4 regions of the Paenibacillus sp. FSL W8-0426 genome follow, and region 1 is predicted to be linked to each of the others. Evidence: predicted binding sites of a transcription regulator. Region 1 holds the regulator's gene; each other region holds the start of a gene.
What was found. Region 1 encodes Rex, which represses fermentation and respiration genes when NADH is low (regulators of the CRP and FNR family bind a similar motif). Its sites were predicted from a motif close to TTGTGAAATATTTCACAA; they were not measured.

Region 1 (5,147 bases):
ACAGCGATCTGGGGTGGTTTTTTGACGGGCTGCGCATGGAAAAGGAAGCCGAGCCCATTCAAGATTTGGATGGAACCTATTATCGCCAACTCGCGCTCAATGTAAGCGATTGGACCGAAATCGGCGCGCCTCGCGACGAGAAGGACGGTAATCCGCTGGCAGGCATCAGCTTTGAGCAATATATGGAGCAGGTTCGGAGCAACCTGCAGAATACGCTGGAGCATTATGAAGAACGCGAGGCGCAGACCCAGATGTTCAGCAGCGTCCGGCAAGCCCTGAGCGAGGATAAACACCTGCTCATCGAAGCCGGAACGGGCACGGGGAAATCGCTCGGTTACCTGCTGCCAGCCATCTATGAGAGCGTGAAGCAGGAACAAAAGGTAATGGTCAGCACGCATACGATCAACCTGCAGGAACAGCTGCGGGAGCGGGATATTCCTCTTTTGACCCAAGTTGTGCCTTTTCCTTTTAAAGCTGCGGTATTTAAAGGACGAGGACACTACCTGTGCCTGCGCAAATTCGAGCACAAGATTAACGGCCGCGAATTTTCGACGCCGAAGGAAGATTATTTTACCGCGGCGCAGATGATCGTCTGGCTTACCCAGACCGAGACCGGGGACGACGAGGAACTGAATCTCAGCGGCCGCGGCGGGGACTTCTGGGAGACGGTGCAGAGCGAATCGGAATCCTGTCTGGGGCGCTCCTGTCCTTGGTTCCGCAAATGTTATTATCACCGGGCCAAGCATGAAGCAGGCTTATCGGACATCGTCATCACGAACCATTCGAAGCTGTTTACCGACGTAAAGGCCAGCCATCAGCTGCTGCCGTCCTACGAGAGCCTTGTCATCGACGAGGCCCATCACTTGGAAGATGTAGCAGGAAAACATCTTGGACTTCATATGAAATATTTCACATTGGTGCATACGTTAACGCGTTTGTTCAAAGACAGCCGCAACGGACAGCTTCCGCTGCTGCGTTCTCAGCTGTCGGGACATGAACGTTCCGTCGAATGGGGATCGGCCATTGACCAGATGTTCCCGATTGCGCTGGAAGCCAAAGAAATATGGGATCGGCTCAGCGAGGCGCTGTTTAACCTGCTGCCGGAACGGACCGACGCTTCTCCGGGAGAGACGGGACAATTTTCCCTGCGTTTGAAGAGCACGCAGAAGCCGGCCAAGTGGGAGGAATTGCAGAACGAGGAGAATCAGCTTTACGTCACGCTTGGCGATCTCATTCGCAAGGGAGACAAGCTGATGCTCGAGCTGAAAGAGGATCAGGACGACTATCAGTCGGACAGCTTGATCACGGACATTACGGGCTTGTTCAAAGACCTTTCCACGCTGCGCGAAAACCTGCGCTTCTTCATGCGAATGGACGATGCTGCCACGGTGTATTGGATGGAAGCAAGCGGCCAGTTCCGCAGCAAATCGCTGCAATTGTATGCCGTTCCCGTGGACGTGAGCGCGCAGCTGAAGGAAATGTTTTTCGATAAAAAAAGAAGCGTCGTGCTTACGTCTGCCACACTGTCCGTGGATAAGTCGTTTCAATTCATGATTGACCAGCTTGGCCTGCAGGAAGCCGCGGAGCATGATCGTTTGCTCACGGCGATGCTGCCGTCTCCGTTCCGCTACCGCGATCAGGCGCTGCTGGTGATACCGCGCGATTTCCCGAGCGTGAAAGGGTCGATCGGGGACGCGCATTTCGTGGACATGCTGGTACGATCGTTGGCCGAGACGGCCATCGCTACGCGCGGGCGCATGATGGTGCTGTTTACGTCTTACCGCATGCTGCGCCAAGTGTATGACCCGCTTAAGGAAGCATTGTCCGGAAACGAAATCTCCTTGCTCGGTCAGGGCGTGGACAGCGGCAGCCGGTCCAAGCTCACCCGCAGGTTCCAAGACGCCAAAGCGACGGTGCTTCTCGGGACGAGCAGTTTTTGGGAAGGCGTGGACATACCTGGGGATGCATTGACATGTCTGGCTATTGTCAGGTTACCGTTCCAGCCGCCGAATCATCCGCTCCTGGAAGCCAAAAGTGAATTATTGCAGCAGCAGAAAAAAAACCCGTTCATGAAGCTGTCTGTGCCTCAGGCGGTCATTCGTTTCAAGCAAGGATTCGGAAGGCTGGTTCGCACAGCCAAGGATCGCGGCGTTGTTATCGTATACGATACGCGGGTGATCGAATCATATTACGGAAAATACTTTTTATATTCCTTGCCTGGGCCAAAAATGGAACACATGCTGACCGAGCAAATGGTTCCGCGCATCAGCGAATGGCTCGAACAAGACGTTGAACAAACCTAATTCAGGTAGAAACGACAGAACATTTTTCGGCAATGTTGCGAAACGCCTGCAAAAGGCGGTACACTTGTTGAGATTACATGGCTGCGGGTTGATACGTTAAAGAAGTACATCAAATATAAGGCGGCATCCTTCCTCTAAAATGATTCGAATTAGAGTACACGGCGGGATGCCTCCCTTTTCATCTATTTATCGCGCTTTGGCAAGGAGGAGCAAAAAAAACATGAAATCAGATAAAATTTCGGAAGCCGTCGTGAGGCGGTTGCCGGTATATCTGCGTTATTTGAGTGAATTGCACCAACGTGAGGTAACGACGGTTTCTTCGCAGGAGCTGGGACAGCGCCTGGACCTCAATCCGGCCCAGATCCGCAAGGATTTGGCCTATTTCGGCGATTTTGGCCGCAAGGGCATCGGGTATGACGTATCGTATCTCATTGAGAAAATCCGCCATATCCTGAAGATCGACCAGCAAATCAATGTTGCGTTGGTAGGAGCCGGTAACCTGGGTCATGCCTTGTCCAACTATAATGCTTACTTAAAGGACAACATGAAAATCGTGGCTGTGTTCGATGCATATGAACCCAAGATCGGCACCCAAATCAACAGCTTGAAAGTGCAAGCGATGAATGAGCTGACGGAATCGGTCAGAAACCTTAATATTCGCATCGGCATCATCACCGTCCCCGATACCGAAGCGCAGAATGTGGCCGACCGGTTGATCGAATCCGGGATCGAAGCCATCCTGAATTTTGCGCCAACCATCTTGAAAACCCCGCCGCATGTTCGTATTCATAATGCGGACTTTACGACGGATTTGCTAAGCCTTGCGTATTATTTGGAAAATGGAAAGGACGACGAGCAGGATGACGACAAATAAATGGGTTATACACAACGGCAAATTCGCCGTAAACAAAGGTTTGGAATGGAACGTGGTTCAAGGATACATGGTGGTGGAAGACGACAAAATTCAGTATATCGGCGAATCCTTGCCGGCAGAAGATGAAAGCCTGCCGAAAGTGGACGGAAAAGGATTGCTCTTTCTGCCAGGTTTGATCAATACGCACGGACATGCCGCCATGTCGCTGCTGAGAGGCCACGGGGATGATCTGGCGCTGCAGGTATGGCTGCAGGAGAAAATGTGGCCGATGGAGGCGAAAATGACGTCTGAGGACGTTTATTGGGGGGCGTCCTTGTCGGTGCTTGAGATGCTCAAAGGAGGAACGACGGCTTTTCTGGACATGTATGATCACATGGATCAGGTTGCCAAAGTCGTGGAGCAATCCGGCATTCGTGCAGCGCTCGCTCGCGGCGTCATCGGTCTTTGCTCCGAAGAGGAACAGAAGCACAAGCTCGGCGAAGCGGCTGCGTTTGCCCGCGACTGGAACGGGAAGGCAAATGGACGGATTACTGCCGTAATGTCTCCGCATGCGCCTTATACGTGCCCTCCGGATTACATAGAAAAGTTTGTGCAGGTTGCCCATGATCTGAATTTGCCGCTTCATACCCATATGTCCGAAACGCTGCGCGAAGTGGAACAGAACGTGACCGATTACGGTCTGCGTCCTGTAGCGCACTTGGAGAAGCTTGGCTTTTTCTCGCGGCCTTCCCTCGTGGCTCATGCCGTGCATTTAAACGATGAGGAAATCGAGATTTTGGCTCGCCATAACGTTGCAGTATCTCATAATCCGGGCAGCAATCTGAAGCTGGCTTCCGGCATTGCGCGAGTTCCTGAGCTGCTGAAAGCGGGCGTGACCGTTTCTTTGGGAACAGACGGACCGGCGAGCAATAACAATTTGGACATGTTTGAAGAGATGCGTCTGGCGGCATTGATTCATAAAGGCGTGTCCGGTGATCCGACTGCGGTTCCGGCCGGCGAAGCGCTTCTGCTTGGAACGGCATACGGAGCACGCTCGATTTTCCTCGACAATACCGGCTTGCTTGAAACGGGAATGAAGGCGGATTTCATCGGGGTCAACATAGACCAGCCTCATCTGTACCCGCATACCGATCTGATTTCCCATGCCATTTATTCGGCGTCGGCCAAAGACGTGGAGCATGTGTGGGTAGATGGCAAACAAGTGGTGAAACATGGCGAGTGCCTGACGATGGACGAGGAACGCATTTTGCGTGAAGCTCAATCGGCGTTTGAGGGCCTGCTCGCCCGTTAATTTCTCATGGGCGCAGCCTCATCAGGGAAAGGGAGTTCGGCTTTTGAAGAAAAAGAAAAAGAAAAAGTGGATATGGATATCGCTGCTGATCCTGATCGTGGCGTTGATTGTATTGCAGCGCTATTACGTCTATGTGACCAAGGACCAGCGCAATCAGGAGGCGCTCGCCCTGCAGGCCGCCCAGCAGCAGCTGGAGCTGACGTCCTACGATAATTTTCAAAAATTCGTATGGGGACAGAAAGAGGGCGAAGACAGCATCTATTGGACGCTGAGCGGCACCAATAAGGATAACCAGGACGTCATTGTGTGGGTCAAGTTCGACGAGACGGGGAAACCGTTGTCCGGGGCGGGGGCAGTGCATAGCGAGCTGCTGCAGAACGGAATGTCCGAAGCTCAAATTCGCCAAAGATTCGCTTCCGAAGTCCCGAATGGCGAAATCAAGCGAATCCTGCCTGGCGTCGTGAACGGCATTTATGTATGGCAAGTTTATTATCATGATGATACACACAGTTATTATCGTTTCTATCGTTTTAGCAATGGGGAGCAAGTGGATCTGGTATATACGATTCCGAACAGCTGACATGCTTACGACCAAACAACCGACAGCGAATGTTGCTGATCGGTTGTTTGCCGTACTTTGATGAAAATTTTGGATTTAAGTAGTTAAAATTAATAAATT
Region 2 (5,147 bases), 650 kb from region 1:
CAATAATGCCTTCAACATTAGGTGTGTACATGTCGTTTTCCCCCATTAAGGAACTCAAATAAAAGGTGTGCGATACAGAAGTGGCGGCGCTGGCGAGTTATATGGAGATCCAGACTCTGCCATCCTCGATTTTTACCGGATACATGCGGACTTGACCCTCATCGGGAGCTTGCACCAAGCCTGTGCTGAGGTCGATTTTCCAATCGTAGAGCGGGTCGTACAAATAATGTCCTGACACGATGCCTTCCGCCAGCGGTCCGCCTTTAGGGTGAGGATTGCTGTTGTCCACAGCGAATACAGTCCCGTCGGAAGCACGGAAAACGGCCAGCTCATGGCCCTCAATATCAACCACTCTTCCGATGCGCGGCAGAAATTCCTCAATCTCTCCCGCTGCGAAATACGTTCCCGTTTGCTTGGTCGTCATATGAATCTCTCCTTTGTCTGTAATGATCATCTATGAAAACCCCGACCGAGGCCGGGGCGGAAGGTGCCTGGGTTTATGGACGAGCTGCCACCTCGATGCCTTGAAAGAGCTTGCTTTGTCCTTGTTCGTTCCGCAATGCTTTTTTCCAAGGGTCCTCGACTTGCTGTAAGGCGAACTCGATTCGGGCCATCAATGCTTTGCGTTCCTCGATATTGTCTACCACGACCGACCGGATCTGCTCTAGTCCGATGCGCTCTACCCACTCCGACGTCCGCTCCAGATAATTGCCTGTTTCGCGGTAATATTGGATGATCGCACCGCACAGCTCGATCAGCTCCTCGTCGGTTTTCACTTTGCAGAGCGAGTCGGCCAAGCGGGCTTTGATGCCGCCATTGCCGCCGATGAACAGCTCCCAGCCGCCATCGTTGCCCACGATCCCGATATCCTTCGTGCACGATTCCGCGCAGTTCCGCGGGCAGCCGTTCACGGCCATCTTGAATTTGGCAGGCAGATCAAGGCGTTCGAACTTGCGCTCCAGCAGCGCGCCCATGGCCATCGAATCCTGCGTACCGAAGCGGCAGAATTGCGATCCAACACATGTTTTGACCGTGCGCAGCGATTTGGCGTACGCGTAACCTGAAGGCATATCCAGTTCGGCCCATACTTGTGGCAGGTCTTCTTTCTTAACCCCGATCAGGTCGAGTCGCTGCCCGCCCGTTACTTTCACGGCTTTGACGTCGTATTTCACCGAAATGTCGGCAATGCGTTTCAGTTCCTCCGGCGTAGTTACCCCGCCATACATGCGCGGTACAACGGTATACGTACCGTCTTTTTGAATGTTGGCGTTCATGCGTTCGTTCACGAAACGAGATTCTTTCTCGTCCTCATGCGTGTCAGGGTAAATCATGCCCAGGTAATAGTTGATGGCTGGACGGCATTTCGAGCATCCCTCAGGCTGGGTCCAACCAAGCACGTTCATGACTTCTTTGCTTGTTTGCAGTCCTTTTTCCCGGATTTCGGCCACGATTTCGTCCCGGCTTAATGAGGTACAGCTGCAGATGCCTTGTTTGGCTCCGCTTGTGAAGCCGTCTCCAAGTACATATTGCAAAATCTGTTCCACGACCGGTTTACAGCCGCCGCAAGAACGGGTTGCACCCGTGCAGGCTTTGATCTCGTCCACGCTGCTCAGCCCTTGATTGGTAATGGCATCCACGATGGCCCCTTTGGTAACGCCGTTACAGCCGCAAACGATCTCGTCTTCAGGCATCGTTTCCACGGAGGTAGCCTTTTTGTGGCCGCCGCAGCCGGTACCCATGAGTGCAGCGTACAGGTCATCGGTCATTACCGCCTGTTGTTTGATTAATTTTTGCAGCTCGGCTGAATCGGTGATGTCCCCGAACAGCACGGCCCCGACCATGATGTTGTCGCGCAGCAATATTTTTTTGTACGTGCGTTTCCAGTCGTCTTTGTGCGAAATGATCGTATGTTCGGGACTGTCCAGGAATTCGCCTGTCGAGAACACGTCGACGCCCGATATTTTCAGTTTCGTGGATACCACCGAGCCTTCATACGGAGCCGTTTCCACGCCGCAAATATGTTTCGCCAGAACCATGCCCTGTTCGAACAATGGGGCAACGAGGCCGTAACAGGTGCCGCGATGCTCGGTACACTCGCCGACAGAATAGACGTTTTCCATCGAGGTTTGCAAATAATCGTTGACCACGATCCCGCGGTTCACTTCGATGCCGCTCTCGCGGGCCACGCTTGTGTTTGGCTTGATGCCGACCGCCATCACGACGAAATCCGCATCCAGCACCGAATCGTCGGCGAATCGAAGGCCCTGCACGCGCTCGCCGCCGATCAACTCCTTCGTTTCCGCGCCCATTTTGAATTTGATGCCTTGTCGCTCCAGTTCCGCCTTCAGCATGGCTGCGGCTTGCGGATCAAGCTGACGTTCCATCAAGTCCTGCATCAAGTGCACCACGCTAACGTCCATGCCGAGCTGTACGAGACCTTTAGCCGCTTCGAGGCCGAGGAGTCCGCCGCCGATGACCGCCGCTTTTTTGTATTGCTTGGCCGCTTCGAGCATTTCGTTGCAATCCGCGATGTCCCGGAAACCGACGACGCCCTGTTTGTCATGTCCCGGAACCGGAAGGATAAACGAACTGGAGCCTGTGGCGATGATCACTTTGTCATAAGGAATTGTTGTGCCCGCGTCGGTTACGACTTCGCGTGTTTCCGCGTCAATGCGTGTAGCGGTTGTGCCTGTATGCAGGGTAATGCCGTAGTCCTCATACCAGTGCAGATCGTTCAGCACGATGTCGTCGATCGTTTTGCTGCCTTCCAGCACATAAGAAAGCATGATGCGATTGTAGTTGGGATAAGGTTCTGTTCCAATGACGGTAATGTCAAAGCGGGAGCTGAGTTTCAGAATTTGCTCCACCGTGCTGATTCCTGCCATGCCGTTTCCGATAATAACTAACTTTTCTCTATTCCCGTTCATGTGTATATGCCTCCTTGGATGTACACTGTGCGTTACCACGAATTTTAGTGGTCCATATTTGAATCATACATGACATAGCCGACATATTATGTGATATTTTTCACTAATAACGATAAAACGATCACTAATTTAAAAGTGTGACGGGGCTCACGAAAACGAAAATTTATTATTTGTGTTTTTCATGTATGAATGGGATATACGCGCTACTACCACAAAATGGAGGATCAAGGCAAATGATAAATGCGAACTATTGTTCTTATTTCGCTTTCATTGTATGATAAAAGGCGGACCGTCCCTGTCCCCTATTTCTGTGAAAGGATGTTATGGCATCATGATGGGAAGATCCCACCTCATTATCGGGACAGGCGTTTCTCTTTCTGTCCTTCAATTTGCGGGCGTGCCTGTAACCGTTCCTGCCGTTGCCGCGGCGTTAATCGGTTCGCTGCTGCCGGACATCGACGAACCGAATTCCTTGCTGGTGTCCAAGGCGCTGCCAAACGGCTTGCTTCGGCTGCTTCAAACGATTCTGCTTCCTGCGGCCGTGTTCGTTTATTTTGTCGTTCCGGCCAAACCGTGGAATTTGCTGCTTGCCGCGCTGATCGCGCTCGTTTCTTTTTTGCCGTCCAGGTCGCTGCGCAAGGTGTTGATGTTTGCGATCGGGCTTGGCCTTGTGTTTTATGGCCATTCGCTTGCACCCTGGAACTTGATCGGGGGAAGCTTGCTCATGCTCTGCACCACGCTCACGCATCGGGGACTTACGCATACGCTGTATGGAACCGCCGTATGGACGGGGCTGTTGTATGCGACAACCCAGCAGCAGCAGGGGGATGCCATCTGGCTGGCCGGAGGTTCGGCTTATGCCATGCATCTTCTTGCCGATTCGCTGACGAATCGCGGCATCAAGCCGTTGCCGCCATTGAAGTGGCGGATCCGCGCCAACTTGATGAGCACCGGATCAAGGCATGGGGCCGTGGTTGAAAACGTATGTATCGTGTTGACGCTGATTTTGGCCTGGATCGCCTTTTCGCCGATGTTTTTATGAATGGCCGGCCAGGCAACCGCAAATGACGTTCGAACCAAAAATGCCAGTTCCGATGATGCGGGACTGGCGTTTTTTTAACTATGCGCAGCCATAGAGCAAATCCGCTTCGCATGTTGAATGGTTTAGCCGCTGGTGGGTGCACCGGACAGAGTTTCGATGTCCGTTGATCCGAACACGAACAGCATAATAAGAATGAAAGCAATCAGCAATTCGGCAAAGCCGACGCCATCGAAAGCGGATGATTCCACAACAATCCCTCACCTTCCGCATCCTGCATCAGGAATTCATTCGCTGCTGGAAAACCTGAATGATGTCATTGATGGTCATATCTCCATTCTGATCCAGAAAATCCTTCAATTGATCCGCATTGCTCGGTTGAAAATCCTTCAACGTTTTATATCGTCCCGTCAAGGTAACCAGCAAGGTTGCTCCCCGGAATAGCGTAACGGCGTCAACTCTTAATTTGCCGCTAACAAGCAAAGCCGCGACGATGAAAGCCAGTTTTTTGCTTGAAAGGCTTCCGTTCAGCAGATCGTTGGCTACGTTCGTTTTATTTGAATTTTTATTGGATGATCTGGTTGTTTTCCCTTTCCTTCCGGTTGCCATCACGGATCACCTGCTGTTTTCTCGGTTTGGAACTTGCTTATGTATTCTATCTTATGAAATCTTCGGATGAAAGGTTCTCGACCTGAAAAGAAATAGGGGCTGACCCTCGTCATTTTCATGACCTACGGGACAGCCCCAATCTGTTATTACGATCGCTCAGGCGTTATCAATAATGGTATTCAGCGTGGTCCGGTCCAGACCTTTGACCAGCTTCACGAGCAGCTCTTTCGCCGCATCGTAATCATCCGTATGGATAATGGAAGAAGACGTATGGATGTAGCGCGCGCAAATGCCGATGACCGTAGAAGGCACTCCGATGCCGCTCAGATGAACCTGTCCGGCGTCCGTGCCGCCCGGAGAGATGAAATACTGCATTTTGATCTGATTCGTGGAAGCCGTATCCTGCACGTATTCCACAATGCCGCGGTGGGTGAACATGGTCGGGTCGAAGATTCGCAGCAGGGCGCCTTGGCCGATATGTCCGAACGATTGTTTGTCGCCGGTCATGTCATTGGCTGCACTGCAATCGAGTGCAAAGAAAATGTCAGGCTGAATGAGGCTCGCTGCCGTAC
Region 3 (5,147 bases), 180 kb from region 1:
TTTGCGGATGTCCATAAATTTTTGCTTCAGGTTGTTGAAGTCGGTATCCGGGTATTCGTAGAACAGCCACATCGCTTTCGCGGCATCCATCGGCGAACCGCCGCCGAGGGCGATGATGCAGTCCGGCTGGAAGCGATTCATCATCTCGGTTCCGCGATTAACCGTCGTTGTCGATGGATCGGGTTCGACTTCGGAGAACACTTCGATCGCAACCGGAGTCTGGCGCTGACGCAGGTAATGCTCTACTTTTTCCACATATCCAAGCTTCACCATCACAGGGTCCGTAATGATGGCAACGCGGGTGATGTCCGGCATTTTGGCGAGATATTGCGTTGCGCCTTTTTCGAAATAGACTTTGTTCGGCACTTTGAACCATTGCATATTCACGGTACGGCGAGCCACCCTTTTCACGTTGATTAAGTTGACGGCAGATACGTTCGACGACGTCGAGTTGCGTCCATACGAGCCGCAGCCCAGCGTCAGGGACGGAATGTTCGTATTGTAAATATCGCCGATCGCCCCATGCGTGGATGGCGAGTTGACCAGAATCCGGCCTGTTTGCAAACGATCCGCAAATTTGGTGATGACATCTTCATTGTTCGAATGGATCACCGAGGAGTGGCCCATGCCGCCAAAAGCAACCACTTCCGCTGCGCGCTCAATGCCTTCGGCTGCGTTTTTCACTTTGTAGCAAGCCAGCACCGGGCTCAGTTTTTCGGCCGACAGCGGGTATTTCGTGCCTACGCCTTCGATTTCGGCAACGAGGATTTTGGTGCCTACCGGAACGTCAATGCCGCACAGTTCGGCGATTTTGACGGCGGATTGGCCTACGATCGCCGGATTGACCGCACATTTATCGACATTGATCACGCCTGGCGTCAACTTTGCCAGCTCTTCTTTGTTCACAAAGTAACAGCCGCTGGCGATCATTTTCTTTTTCACCTGGTCGAAAATCGCTTCTTCGATGATGACGGCTTGCTCGGATGCGCAGATCATGCCGTTGTCGAACGATTTGGACAGAATCAGGTCGGTCACCGCCTGGTTGATGTCCGCGCTTTTCTCAATGAAGCAAGGAACGTTACCTGGTCCGACACCCAGTGCCGGTTTACCACAGCTGTATGCGGCCCGTACCATGCCTGATCCGCCTGTGGCCAGAATAAGCGCTACGTCAGGGTGATTCATCAGGGCATTGGTCCGATCCATGGAAGGATCGTCGATCCATTGGATGCAATCGGCCGGAGCACCATGCTTCACGGCTGCTTCAAGCAGGATTTTGGCAGCTTCACGGCTGCAGTTTTGTGCGGACGGATGGAATCCAAAGATGATCGGGTTGCGCGTTTTGATGGAGATCAGCGCTTTGAACATCGTGGTGGACGTTGGATTCGTAACCGGTGTGATCCCCATAATGATGCCCACCGGTTCGGCAATTTTCTGGAAGCTGTCGAATTCGTTGTCTTCGATCACGCCTACCGTTTTGTCGTATTTAATGCTGTGATAAATATATTCCGTGGCAAAAATGTTTTTAGTGATTTTATCCTCATACACGCCTCGACCTGTTTCTTCGACGGCCATTTTGGCAAGCATCATGTGTTTGTCGAGTCCTGCGAGTGCCATCGCCTGCACGATTCGGTCGATCTGCTCCTGATCCATGGACATGAACGCTGCGTGTGCCTTGTTTGCTTTGTCAATCAACGTTTGGATATACTGGCCTGCTGTCGGTTCTTTTACTGGGGCGACTTCGTTCTTTACAGCCATCTCCCTCATCCTCCTAAAGGTTCGTATTGTTTGTCTCTCTGCTTACGATCACATCGTACCATGGCGAATTCGGTCGGTATGTGATTTTTTTCACAAAGTATAACAAATTTAATTTATGTTTTGGAGCTTTGTTCCACTCCCCTTACAGCTCTTCATATTTAAAATGATATTCTGTCATCATCATCCTTTCCTTAGAAAAGTGAATTTAATCACAATGTTTGAAATATTGCCATTTTTGCCTCCTTCCCAGCCCCTGCATTAGGTATATACTGAACTTAAAAATTGAACCACCGCAATTTGTACCGTCCCTCACCGGCCGGATTCACCTGATCAGGACGGCGGCTTGCGGCGAACCACGGCAGCTCATTCACCTACATGAAAGAACGCCGGCGGATACAAAGGGGAGATAGACTTATGAGAGAACCATTGAGTGTACTGGAAGAGCGCGGAAATACAAGCTGTTTCTCGGAAGTGAACTTCAACCATCTGCTCGTAACGATGAAAGAACGCACCTATCCCGAAGGTACCCACCTGTACTGGGAAGGCGATGTCTCCGACAAATTGTATTATCTGAAACGGGGACGCGCCCAGATCACCAAATCTACGGATGAAGGCAAAGAGCTTATCATGTATATGTACCAAGCCGGGGACATGATCGGCCAGGCCGACCCGTTCTTTGGTTCCCGTCATTCCTTCTCGGCCGAAGTGCTGGAGGACAGCGAGATCGGCGTCCTGGAGCACAAAGACCTGGAAATGCTGATCTGCCAGCATTGCGATTTTGCGATTGATTTCATGAAATGGATGGGTATCCATCACCGGTTGACCCAAACCAAATTCCGTGACCTCATGTTGTATGGTAAACCGGGTGCCCTATGCTCCACGTTAATCCGTTTGTCCAATTCGTACGGGGAGCCTCACGGCGAACATGTCATCATTCATAAAAAAATTACCCACACCGACCTGTCCAACATGATCGGTGCCACTCGCGAGAGCGTGAACCGCATGCTTAGCGACCTGCGCAAAAAAGACGCCATCGAATATGAGAACGGCATGATCGTCATCAAGGATCTGCAAATGCTGCAAGGCATCTGCCATTGCGAATTGTGCCCACGGGAAATTTGCCGGATCTAACCCCCAAAAAGCCCAATCCTCCCGCTAGGAGGATTGGGCTTCTATCTGCACGGCTTGTCCATCAGGATGCCGTCAATTCCAGTTTAACCGCATCACGCGGATTCAATTTCATGTCCAGGCCGTTGTCCATCAATTCTTTGTCATTGACCATAATCACCCAGCGTTGATTCATGCGCGGGCTAACGTTTTCCACGGACAAGACGTATTTGTTGTTTTCCGACAATCGGACCACGCCGCTGGATTTCAACACATCGCGCACCGTGCATTCCGGCACGTATACGCCTGCATACTGCCGATTGAGCGATGGCAGAATGTTACCGCCGCTCACCTTGAGCAGGGTTGTCTGATAAGCAACCCCCTCATTAGAGCTGTCGGCGGCTTTGACATAGATGACCACTTCGTCCTTGGCATGCAGCTCCATATCCCAATGCTCGGGGTCGACGTCCTCTCCATTCAGTTTTACGGCCCAGCTCAGCGAGGCATCCAGCGATACTTCTCCAACCGATTGGATTCGTTTGCCGTCCGCCGTGAAATCGACAAGTCCGCTGTTCAAAAGCGCTTTTTTAAGCGTCATTCCTTCGCTGAAATCCCTTTTGATCGATTTGGTTGCATCCGGCAGGAACGTGCTGCCATCCACTGCAACCGTAATCGTATTCGCCGAATCGGCGTCTTTGACGACAGGCTGCTCGGAAGGCTGGGGTTCCGTACATCCTGCCAATATGGCCAGTAACAGCAGGCAAAACCCAATTAGTCCCGGGAATTTGTAGTTCATGTAGGTAACACCACCCTGCGTAAAATCATTTGTCTGTTGTCCATAACCATTATTATGGCACAGATTTTAACCGAAAAAAGTGTCAAAGCCGTTACTTTTCATTTCCGGGAAACACAAAGAGCCTGCAAGCAGGCTCAATTTGGATCATATGACGGTTCTTAAAAGAACCGTTGCATGTTTGACTATTGAATGTTGGCCTGCATGTACGTTCGGCCTCCATCCCCGTTTTTCACGTAAGGATTAAGCCCGAAAACTTGTTCCTCCGCAACGGTGACTTCCGTCAACAGCTGCCCTTCAAGCAGTTCCCCGTCGACGTGCACGCACAACAAGGGAGCTTTCACATATTCCTGATATAACGGAATGGAGGATCCGGGGCTGCGATGGACCTTGTACAGCTTGCCTTGCTCATGTAACGGCCGTTCGGAAAAATACGTCGGAACGACGTATTTTGCGATAATGTCCATTTCCTGTGGCGTATAAAAGGTGTCTTGGCCAAGCCAAGGCTCAAGCATTCTGATCTCTTCGTATTGCGACCAGACAATGGCCTGAATGAGCAGTTCTTTCCGAATCGTTCGACCGTCAGGCATCTTGGCCATCGTATTCGGGAACCACGCGCCCTGCAGCGGAAGCTGCCCTATTCTCACCTCGCAGCCAATGCACTTCCAGCCGGATGACGTCCGGATCCACTTTTGCAGCACGGCCGGACGAGGGCCCTGTATCTTGCCGTCAACCGTCTTCCGATCGGATGCAGCATGCGTCCGTCCGTCCGTTTGAAACAACGATGCTGCTTTTTTGTAAATGAGATGTACCTGAATGGATGCGTTCTCAAGTTCAGCAATGTCCTGCTCGCCGTAGCGTACTTCACGGGATAAGCGTTCTTCTCTCATGACAAGTGGCCTCCTCGCTCCGGCCGCGTGCGGCCATTTTTGGAAACGAAACGACTTTCGGAGATACGACTGTGAACGTTGATCATCCCATTATACTACAACTCTCAGGCAGATGTGCAAAAGGCGCGAAACAAAAAATCCCAATTTCTTGTGGAAATCGGGATTTTTTGTGCCATGGGACCGCTTCATGGAGTCCAACACCGAATATTCGATTAATCGACCCACTGCTCAGCCCATTCCTGAATTTGATTCATGACCGGCTGCAGCGCTTTCCCTTTCTCCGTCAGCTCGTATTCAATCCGAACCGGCGTTTCAGGATAAACGTGACGGATCAAAATACCTTCACTCTCCAGATCCTTCATGCGTTCCGACAACATCTTGTCACTCATGGATGGAATCAGAGTGGAAATGTCCTTGAATCGCTTGGAGCCACTCATCAACGTTTGAATGATCAAACCGTTCCAGCGTTTGCCCAAAAACGAAAACGCCGTTTCAAAACGCGGACACATCCGCAGATCTTGGCCTTCCACATTAATCACCCCTTAATGAATCATTACAACTTACATTTCGTTAGTATATATAATAATAACACATTTGCGTCA
Region 4 (5,147 bases), 2.6 Mb from region 1:
ATGGAGATTAATCGTCAACTGCGGTTATTCCCCCTGAGCCCCAAGGACTACCTTGCACCCGAATCGGCTGACGTGGCCGCATTTGATGCGGACGAACTGATCATGCCGCTCGTTGTGCGTTCACGGTTACCTGGAGATACCATGAAGGTCATGGGATTAAACGGAAGCAAAAAGGTGAAAAATATTTTCATCGACGAAAAGGTACCTCCCTCTGTCCGACCACGCATTCCTGTGGTATGTGACGGTGCTGGCAACATTATTTGGTTGCCGGGCGTGCGCCGGTCCAGTCTGGCTCCGGTGAAGGAGGATACTTCTGCCATTCTGTACATGACTGTAGGCGATTCAGCGATTCAGGGGTAGTGGTTATGGTTCAGGTAAGGCTTTCATAGTATAACTTAGGAGGTTCACGCAGTTGCAGAACGACATTCAGGAAGTATTGATCAGCGAGGAAGAGATTCAAAACAAGGTGAAGGAACTTGGTGCAGTATTGAGCGCCGAATATGCAGGTCGCAATCCTTTGGTCATTTGCGTGCTCAAAGGTGCGTTTATATTTATGGCTGATTTGGTTAAAAACATTACTGTACCCGTGGAGATGGATTTCATGGCGGTATCCAGCTACGGCGCTTCAACCAAATCGTCCGGCGTTGTCAAAATCATCAAGGATTTGGACGTATCCGTCGATGGACGCGAGGTCCTGATTGTTGAAGATATCATCGACAGCGGACTTACGCTCAGTTATTTAATCGAACTGCTGCAAGGCCGCGGAGCCAAATCGGTTCGCGTAGTGACACTCTTTGACAAGCCGTCCGGCCGCAAGGTCGAGCTGGAAGCGCATTATACGGGCTTTGACATTCCGGATGCCTTTATTGTTGGTTACGGTCTGGATTACGCCGAGAAGTATCGGAACCTCCCTTATATCGGGATCTTGAAACCAGAGGTTTACACCAGTTAATCTGTGCTGGACCCCAGCCCCGAGCGGCTTTTTTGCTTCTGTTGAGAAGCCATATCGGGCTATGTTAAAATAAATAAAGTGTCTCGAGAGGAGGTAGGGGATGAATCGGTTCATCCGGAATTCTGGTTTTTATTTGATTCTTTTTTTAGTTGTGGTGGGCATAGTCCAATTCGTCAGCAATGGCGGCGAAGCCACCGATAATCCTAGATATGATCAGTTGCGTTCGGCGATTCAGGCCGATAACGTCAAAGATTTGACGGTTCAGTTCGATGGACAGTCATTTCTGGTAACCGGTCATTACAGAACCAAGCCAGCAGAAGCCAAATCAGAAAATTTCTCGACGTACATTCCTCCTACAGACGAAGCGATTGGGGAGCTTGTAAAGGCAAGCGAAACCAATAATTTCGAGTTTAATCAGGAGCCCATGAGAGGTGACAGCATTTGGTTGACATTGCTGACCTCCTTTATTCCTTTGATCATTATGTTCCTCCTGTTCTTCTTCCTGTTTAATCAGGCTCAAGGCGGCGGCGGTAAAGTAATGAACTTTGGTAAAAGCCGTGCCCGTCTCTACAATGAAGAGAAGAAACGGGTCACGTTCGAAGATGTTGCCGGTGCGGACGAAGAGAAGCAGGAGCTTGTCGAGGTCGTTGACTTCCTCAAGGATCCTCGCAAGTTTGCGGCTGTCGGCGCACGGATTCCGAAAGGCGTATTGCTTGTAGGTCCTCCGGGTACGGGTAAAACTTTGCTTGCGCGTGCCGTAGCGGGTGAAGCAGGAGTGCCGTTCTTCAGCATTTCCGGTTCCGATTTCGTGGAAATGTTCGTCGGTGTCGGTGCTTCCCGTGTACGCGATTTGTTTGAAAATGCAAAGAAAAACGCACCATGTATCATCTTCATTGACGAGATTGATGCCGTGGGACGTCAACGTGGTGCCGGACTTGGCGGCGGTCACGATGAACGTGAGCAGACGCTGAACCAGTTGCTCGTTGAGATGGACGGTTTCGGGGCGAACGAAGGCATCATTATCGTTGCCGCAACCAACCGTGCAGACATTCTCGACCCGGCGTTGCTGCGTCCAGGCCGCTTCGACCGTCAAATTACGGTAGATCGTCCGGATGTTAAAGGCCGTGAAGCTGTACTGAAAGTACATTCCCGTAACAAACCGCTCACCAAAGATGTGAAGCTGGATGTGATCGCGAAGCGTACAACCGGATTCTCCGGTGCGGATCTGGAAAATCTCCTGAACGAAGCGGCATTGCTTGCGGCACGCCGTAATCGTAGAGATATTTCGATGCGTGAGGTAGATGAAGCGATTGACCGTGTCATCGTGGGTACGGAGAAGAAAAGCCGTGTCATCAGTGATCGCGAGAAACGCATCGTTGCTTACCACGAAGCGGGTCATACCATCGTAGGTTATTTCCTGGAACATGCCGATATGGTACATAAAGTGACCATTATACCGCGTGGACGCGCGGGTGGATACGTCATCATGTTGCCAAAAGAGGATCGCATGCTCGTCACCAAGCAAGAGCTTCTGGACAAAGTTACGGGTCTCCTGGGGGGCCGTGTAGCAGAGGAATTGTTCATCGGCGAGATTGGTACTGGCGCATATAGCGACTTCCAGCAAGCAACAGGTATTGTTCGCAGCATGGTAATGGAGTACGGTATGAGCGAGAAATTGGGACCAATGCAATTCGGCAGCTCGCAAGGGCAAGTGTTCCTTGGTCGCGATATCGGTCACGAACAAAACTACTCGGATTCCATCGCTTATGAGATCGATCAGGAGATGCAGCGTTTCATCACGGAATGTTATGAGAAATGTAAAGACCTGCTCGTGAAACATTCGAAGGAAGTTCACCTGATTGCACAAACGTTGCTGGAAGAAGAAACCCTGGAGATGGAACAAATCAAGCAATTGATTGAAACAGGATCCCTGGGCAATAAAGCTGCCAGCGACAATGGCAATGAAGGTACACCTAATGAAAGCGGCGAGGCAATCATTGATAATATCGGTGATGTGCGCGTTCGTATTCAAGGCAAGGATGATGTAGTGCCTGAGACACCAGCCGGAGATGTTCCCAACGAAGCTCCGAACCTGGATAAAGGCGATAGCACCGATCCAAGCGATGGTGGTTCGAAGCCGACATCCTAAGCATAATCATAACCGCTCGTTGTTAGCGCGGATTAAAAAGAGAGCCTTCCGGCTCTCTTTTTTTTGCAAAAATACATGAATGGATCAAGATAACGCAAATGGAGAGCTAGGACGCGAACCGGGCAGGAAATGGGCCGATACGTGGCAATTCTGTGGCGTTTTCATTAATTGACAGACTCGTGAACGTTGTGTACATTAGGTGTTAAACCGCTTGTGATTCGTTTCTCAAGCGAAAATTACGGTACACAACCTTATACAACACAGCGCTATGCGCTGTCCTGATAAAGGAGAGGATCGCAGGTGGAAGCTCTGGCATTAGAGCGCAAGGCTGAGATGAATCGGGAGCTGCGGGAGCGGCTGCTGCAGTTGAAAAAAGAACGTAACGCCATTATTCTTGCCCATTATTATCAACGTGACGAGGTACAGGAGGTCGCCGATTTTCGTGGGGATTCGTTCTTGCTTGCCCAGAAGGCAGCGCAGACGGATGCCGATGTCATTGTTTTTTGCGGCGTACACTTCATGGGGGAGAGCGCTAAGATTTTGGCGCCGAACAAAACGGTTATCATCCCGGACGAACGTGCCGGCTGCCCGATGGCAGATATGGTGAATGTGGACGGATTGCGAAAGCTGAAAGCACAGCATCCGAATGCCAAGGTTGTTACTTACATCAACTCTTCCGCCGAAATCAAGGCAGAAACCGATATTTGCTGTACATCAGCCAATGCGGTCAGAGTCATTCAATCTGTCGATTCTGACGAAATCATCTGGGTGCCGGACAAAAATCTGGGCCATTATGTGCAGCAGCACACGGACAAGAAAATGATTATTTGGGAAGGTTACTGCAACACACATGACATGCTGACTGTAAAAGATGTTGTGGAGATGAAAGCCAAGTATCCGAACGCCGAATTTGTCGTGCATCCGGAATGCCGCCCGGAAGTAGTGGCCATGGGGGATTTCGTAGGCAGCACAACGGCCATTCTGGAATATTGCAAAAATTCTACGGCCAAAGAATTCATCGTAGGAACCGAAGACGGAACAGGCTACCAGCTTCGTTTGGACAGCCCGGATAAACAATTTCATTTCGCGACCAAATTCCTCGTATGTCCAAACATGAAGGTCAACAACCTGAAGAAACTGGTGAAATGCCTGGAAACGATGAAACCGCAAATTTACGTACCGCCGGCCGTTGCCGATAAAGCCAGAGAATCGCTAGAGCGCATGTTACTCGTGAAGTAGCGTGCGCTACTCTTGCTCCAAGACAGGTGAATAACATGATACCGCAATATGTAGTAGATTTTGATATATCCCTGCTGCCGGTGCATGAAACGGATGTGCTGGTGATTGGATCGGGCATCGCAGGTTTGTTTACGGCCATCAAGGCGAGCGCGCAGAACCGCGTACTCATGATTACGAAGAAATCGTTGCTCGAAAGCAATACCCGTTATGCTCAGGGAGGCATCGCCGCGGTGATTGCTGAGGACGATTCGCCGGCATACCATCTGCAGGACACGATGGTGGCCGGGGCCGGGCTTTGTCGTCCTGAAGCGGTGGAAGCTTTGGTAAATGAAGGGCCCGACGGAGTCAAGGAACTGATCCGCCTGGGCACCTCGTTCGATCTCGAGGACGGCGAGCTGGCACTGACACAGGAGGGCGCGCATAGCCACCGCCGCATACTGCATGCAAACGGAGATGCGACAGGCTACGAAATTGTGCGTGCGCTGGCCGTTGAAGTGAGCGAGCATCCCGGCATCGACGTTTGGGATGAACACTTCGTCATCGACTTGATAACCGGGGATGGCGAGTGTAGAGGCGTGCTTGTGCAAAAGCCTGATGGAACAAGAGTGTTTGTGAAGGCAAAAGCGACGGTGCTCTGCTCAGGCGGAGCGGGGCAGCTGTATAGATACACAACGAACCCGGAAGTAGCGACAGCCGACGGGGTAGCTATGGCGTATCGTGCTGGCGCCATCGTTCGTGATATGGAGTTCATTCAGTTTCATCCAACCTCGCTCTGTTATCCCGGTGCCCCGAGATTCCTGATCTCCG

Region 2: nirB (nitrite reductase large subunit NirB) is a predicted target of Rex. The motif match lies at 3,016-3,033, and genes of this name have one in related genera.
Region 3: adhE (bifunctional acetaldehyde-CoA/alcohol dehydrogenase) is a predicted target of Rex. The motif match lies at 1,834-1,851, and genes of this name have one in related genera.
Region 4: nadA (quinolinate synthase NadA) is a predicted target of Rex. The motif match lies at 3,313-3,330, and genes of this name have one in related genera.

Annotation. Positions count from the first base shown of each region.
Region 1 covers NZ_CP150203.1:4,333,140-4,338,286, reverse strand. Annotated here, with positions in the region: gene dinG (ATP-dependent DNA helicase DinG) at 1-2,303, shown strand, start outside; gene MKY59_RS19210 (redox-sensing transcriptional repressor Rex) at 2,470-3,177, shown strand; gene MKY59_RS19205 (amidohydrolase) at 3,164-4,468, shown strand; gene MKY59_RS19200 (DUF5590 domain-containing protein) at 4,512-5,048, shown strand.
Region 2 covers NZ_CP150203.1:4,986,909-4,992,055, reverse strand. Annotated here, with positions in the region: gene MKY59_RS22685 (formate/nitrite transporter family protein) at 1-31, opposite strand, end outside; gene nirD (nitrite reductase small subunit NirD) at 98-424, opposite strand; gene nirB (nitrite reductase large subunit NirB) at 498-2,927, opposite strand; gene MKY59_RS22670 (metal-dependent hydrolase) at 3,259-3,969, shown strand; gene MKY59_RS22665 (hypothetical protein) at 4,092-4,217, opposite strand; gene MKY59_RS22660 (hypothetical protein) at 4,246-4,575, opposite strand; gene MKY59_RS22655 (M42 family metallopeptidase) at 4,732-5,147, opposite strand, start outside.
Region 3 covers NZ_CP150203.1:4,508,280-4,513,426, forward strand. Annotated here, with positions in the region: gene adhE (bifunctional acetaldehyde-CoA/alcohol dehydrogenase) at 1-1,755, opposite strand, end outside; gene MKY59_RS20100 (Crp/Fnr family transcriptional regulator) at 2,170-2,886, shown strand; gene MKY59_RS20105 (hypothetical protein) at 2,948-3,658, opposite strand; gene MKY59_RS20110 (hypothetical protein) at 3,841-4,545, opposite strand; gene MKY59_RS20115 (helix-turn-helix domain-containing protein) at 4,758-5,054, opposite strand.
Region 4 covers NZ_CP150203.1:60,300-65,446, forward strand. Annotated here, with positions in the region: gene tilS (tRNA lysidine(34) synthetase TilS) at 1-360, shown strand, start outside; gene hpt (hypoxanthine phosphoribosyltransferase) at 413-952, shown strand; gene ftsH (ATP-dependent zinc metalloprotease FtsH) at 1,053-3,101, shown strand; gene nadA (quinolinate synthase NadA) at 3,402-4,340, shown strand; gene nadB (L-aspartate oxidase) at 4,376-5,147, shown strand, end outside.